2 regions of the Paraburkholderia tropica genome follow, and region 1 is predicted to be linked to the other one. Evidence: riboswitches for the same ligand, from Rfam matches in the RefSeq annotation. Region 1 holds a riboswitch; the other holds the start of a gene.
What was found. A riboswitch is a leader RNA that binds a small molecule or an ion and turns the genes downstream of it on or off. The one in region 1 is predicted to bind cobalamin.

Region 1 (2,196 bases):
TGAGGATTCGGGGCGGGAGTCATTTCGTGGATACGCAGAACGTCGAAGCGCTCTGGACCCATTTGCACTGGCTGAACGTGCTGGCGGCGCAGGGCAGTTATACGGCGGCCGCTGCGCGGCTCGGCGTGAGCAAAGCCGCGATGAGCCAGCGGATCGCCGAACTGGAACGCGTGGCGGGCGTCGCGCTGGTGCAGCGCACCACGCGCAGCGTGCGCTTCACGGAAGCGGGGCGGCGGCTCGTGGAGGACACGCGCGCGCAGTTCGAGCGCATCGCCACGAGTTTCGCGAGCGTGCGCGAAATGGCCGACGTCGCGCGCGGCACGGTGCGCGTGACCGCGCCCGTGGCCTTCGCGCGTCAGCAACTGGTGCCGCGTCTCGCGCAGTTCGCGCGCGCGAATCCCGAGGTGCGCGTGCAGCTCGAATTGTCCGACCGGCTCACGTCGATCGCGAGCGAGGGTTTCGATCTCGCGATCCGCCACAGCGCGCAGGTGCCGGAAACGCATGTGGCGTTCAAGCTCTGCGACACGCGTTCGGTGATCGTCGCCACGCGCGCGTATCTGAAGCTGCGCGGCACGCCGCAAACGCCCGCCGATCTCGCGCAGCACGACTGTCTTTACTATCCGCGCACGCTCGGGTCGGGCGCGTGGTCGTTCGAAAAAGCCGGGCGGCGCGCCGAGCAGTCGCGCGTGAACGTGACCGTGAACGGGCCGGTGTCGGCCAATAACAGCGAGGCGCTGCGCGACGCCGCGCTCGAAAATCTGGGCATTGCGCTGCTGCCCGATTTCAGCGCGCAGGCCGCGTTGCAGGCGGGCAAGCTCGTCGTGCTGCTGCCGGCGTGGCGGCCGGTGGGGGCGTTCGCGTCGCAGTTGCACGTGGTGCGGCCCTATGGCGCGCATGTGCCGCGCGCGGTGACGCTGTTCGCCGATTTTCTGCGTCAGACCTTCAGGCAGGGCTTTCCGCTCGAATGAGCGATGCGGGCGGCGAGTCGCATCTGACGTTTTTTCGCATCGCCCGGCGCGCCGGAGGTTGACGCGCGGAACGCGCCGCCTTTACGCTCGCGCGCTGATGGTTCCCGGCGACGGGATCAAAAGGGAACGCAGTAACGGCGCGCGCGCCGGAAGTCTGCGGCTGTCCCCGCAACTGTGAGCGGCGAGTCCATGCCAGCGAGGGCCACTGGGAAACCGGGAAGGCCGGCATCGGGCGACGACCCGCGAGCCAGGAGACCTGCCATCGACCGAGGTCCAAGCAGCCGCAAAGGGCGGGGTGTCCCGATGCGCGCGCGCCGCCCGCGCGGCCGCCCGTTGCAAGGACAGTTCGACCTCTGGATCTGTCTGCTCATGAAGTATCGTCAATTCGCTTCCACCGTTCTCGCGTCCGCCGTCGCGGCCTGCGCCTGGCAGGGCGCTTATGCGCAAACGTCACCGCAAAGTGCTGAAGAAAGCGCTGAACCAACCCAGGCCGACGCCACGTTGCCGAACATTCTCGTGGTTGGCGACACGCAGCATCTGCCGCAATCGTTCGATCAGCGTTACGCCAGCACGCAGGTGCTCACGCGCGCCGATCTCGACCGGCTCGACCCGATCGACCCGAGCATCACGCAGGCGCTCGCCACGCTGCCGGGCGTCAGCGTTTCGCAGAGCGGCGGTCCCGGCGCGACGGCGTCGGTCAGCATTCGCGGCTCGGCGGCCAATCAGGTGGCCGTGTTCATCGACGGCATCCGCGTGGGCTCGGCGACCACGGGCACGGCCGCGTGGGCCGATCTGCCGACCTCGGCGTTCGATCGCGTGGAAGTGATTTCCGGCCCGGCGGCGGCGTCGTTCGGCGCGGATGCGGTGGGCGGCGTCGTGCAGCTCTTCACGCGCCACGCCTCGAATCAGCCGAACCAGACCACGGTGTCATTCGGCGGCGGCTCGAACAAGACCTTCGACACGCAGCTGCGCACCTCGGGCACCGTGCCGTCGAGCGGGCCGCTCGCGGCGCTCGGCGGACTCACGTATTCGCTCGGTCTGCACGACTACAACACCGCGGGCATCGACGCGACCAAGCCGTGGGCCTACGGTCACGAGGACGGCCGCAATCCGTATCACGCGCAGGACGTGGACGCGCGTCTTGGCTACGCGCGCGAGAACTGGTCGATCTCGACCTTCGCGCTCTATCACCGCTCGGATCTCTCGTACGACAACGCGGGCTACGCGG
Region 2 (2,196 bases), 340 kb from region 1:
GCGTTGATCTGCGGCGCCTTCGTGGTGATGGTGCTCAGCGAAGATCACCGCGGCGAAGTGATCGCCACGTTGGGGTGTTGCGTGGCGCTCGCGGCGGTGGGTTATCTGCGTCAGCGGCGCGCTTGAACCACGACGTCCTCGCCCGTTTGCGTGCGCGGGCGAGGGCGTCGAATGCGTCTTGCGATGTCGCGTGATTGCGCGTTCAACGATCGGATTGCAGCGCCGGCAGTTCGTCGTAGCGTTTCAGGCGGTAAATGAGGAACGAAATCACCCACGCAAAAATAAACACGCCGATGATGACGAAGCCGAGGTTGTTGAAATTGTCGTTGAGGCTGCCGATTACGTTCCAGAAGCCGCCCTTGAGGTCGAAGTGATCGGCGAGCAGACCGAGTGTTTCGATACCGCCGATGAGCACCGCGACCGCGACGGAAACGAGCGTGATCGTGAGGTTGTAATAGAGCTTGCGGATGGGGCGCACGAAGGCCCAGTCGTAGGCGCCGAGCATCAGGATGCCGTCGGTCGTATCGACGAGCGACATGCCCGCCGCGAACAGCACCGGAAACACGAGCACCACGCCCATCGACACGCCTTGCGCCGCCTGGCTCGCGGAAATGCCCAGCAGGCTCACTTCGGTCGCGGTGTCGAAACCGAGCCCGAACAGAAAGCCGAGCGGCAGCATCCACAGCGGTCGAGACACGAGGCGAAACAGCGGGCGGAACAGGCGCGAAAGCAGGCCGCGGCTGTTCAACAGCAGATCGAGGTCGTCGTTGTCGTAGCGCTCGCCGCGCCGGACCTTGCCGAACGCGCGCCACACGCCGCGCAGAATGACGATGTTCATCGCGGCGATCAGAAACAGAAACAGCGCGGAGACGCTCGTCGAAATGACCCCGCCGATATCCTTCCACGCCTCGAAGCGGCTTTCGAGCGCCGCCGCCGTCGCCGCGACGGCAATCGCCACGAGCAGCACCACGGCCGAGTGACCGAGCGCGAAAAAGAAACCTACGGAAACCGGACGCCGGCCGTCCTGCATCAGCTTGCGGGTGACGTTGTCGATGGCGGCGATATGGTCGGCGTCGACGGCATGACGCAAGCCGAAACCATAGGCGAGCAGGCCGGTGCCGAGCAGCAGCGGCTGCGCGTGAAAGGCGATGAACGCCCAGATCCACGCGCCGATATTGAAGACCGCGAGCACGGCGTAAATGCCGGCGACGCGACGGCGAAGGGTTCCCGGCGCAGCGGCCGGTTCGAGAGCGATGGACATGTGACAGATCCTGAGGTCGGGGCTGTCCTGCAACGAAGCACCGCGCGAAGCGGTGGTTTGCGCATTGGGACACCCCGCCCGTTGCGGCTGCATGGACCTCGGTCGATGGCAGGTCTCCTGGCTTGCGGGTCACGGTTCTCATGCCCGCCTTCCCGGTTTCCCAGTGGCGCCGAATGGCACGAACTCGCCGCTTACAGTTGCGGGGGCAGCCGCAGACTCGACGCAATGCGTCGTCACTGCGTTCCCTTTTGATCCCGTCGCCGGGAACCATCAGCCCGCAAGCGTAATGGGCGGACGGCCCAGACGTCAATTGCACACGAGAAAAAAGCCTGGATTCGATGGCGAGGTATTCGATGGCGTGCGCTTGCGCTTGCGGTTGCCATTGCCGGTACGTCAGGCTTCGCGCCCGGCCCTGTCGATCATCCATTGCCCGAAGGCCACGACGGCTTCGTCGCGCGCGCGATCGGCGTTCATTACCAGCGTGTAGTCGGGTGCGCGCCATCCCGGCGCGGCAATCGGGCAGACGAGCCGCCCGGCGGCGATGTCCCGAGCAATCAGCGGCAGCGACGCGAGCGCGACGCCCAGGCCTTCTACCGCGCTCGCCAGCTGGAGATAGGTGTGGTCGAGTTCGATTTCACGGTGCGGCTGTAGATCAGCGGCGCCCGCCTCGCGCAGCCAGCTCGCCCATGCGGACCGCGTGGTGCTCGAATGCAGCAACGTGTGGTGGCGCAGGTCCGCCGCTTCCCGAATCGGATGCCGATGCAGAAGCGCCGGGCTGCACGCGGGTAGCCGCACGTCGGCCATCAGCGCACGGGAGATCACACCGTCGCCGGTTTCCGGCCCCGCGCGCACGCCGATATCGAACGCGTGGCCGATGTAGCGCAATTTGCGCGAGGTCGTCGACAGCCGCAGATCGATCTCGGGATAGCGGCTGC

Region 2: it holds a riboswitch for cobalamin, as region 1 does, so the genes downstream of both, G5S35_RS29005 (HoxN/HupN/NixA family nickel/cobalt transporter) here and G5S35_RS27495 (TonB-dependent receptor domain-containing protein) in region 1, are expected to answer to the same signal.

Annotation. Positions count from the first base shown of each region.
Region 1 is NZ_CP049136.1:886,976-889,171, forward strand. Features, by position in the region: gene G5S35_RS27490 (LysR family transcriptional regulator) at 27-968, shown strand; cobalamin riboswitch at 1,049-1,246, shown strand; gene G5S35_RS27495 (TonB-dependent receptor domain-containing protein) at 1,338-2,196, shown strand, end outside.
Region 2 is NZ_CP049136.1:1,228,004-1,230,199, forward strand. Features, by position in the region: gene G5S35_RS29000 (amino acid permease) at 1-126, shown strand, start outside; gene G5S35_RS29005 (HoxN/HupN/NixA family nickel/cobalt transporter) at 203-1,261, opposite strand; cobalamin riboswitch at 1,352-1,548, opposite strand; gene G5S35_RS29010 (LysR substrate-binding domain-containing protein) at 1,655-2,196, opposite strand, start outside.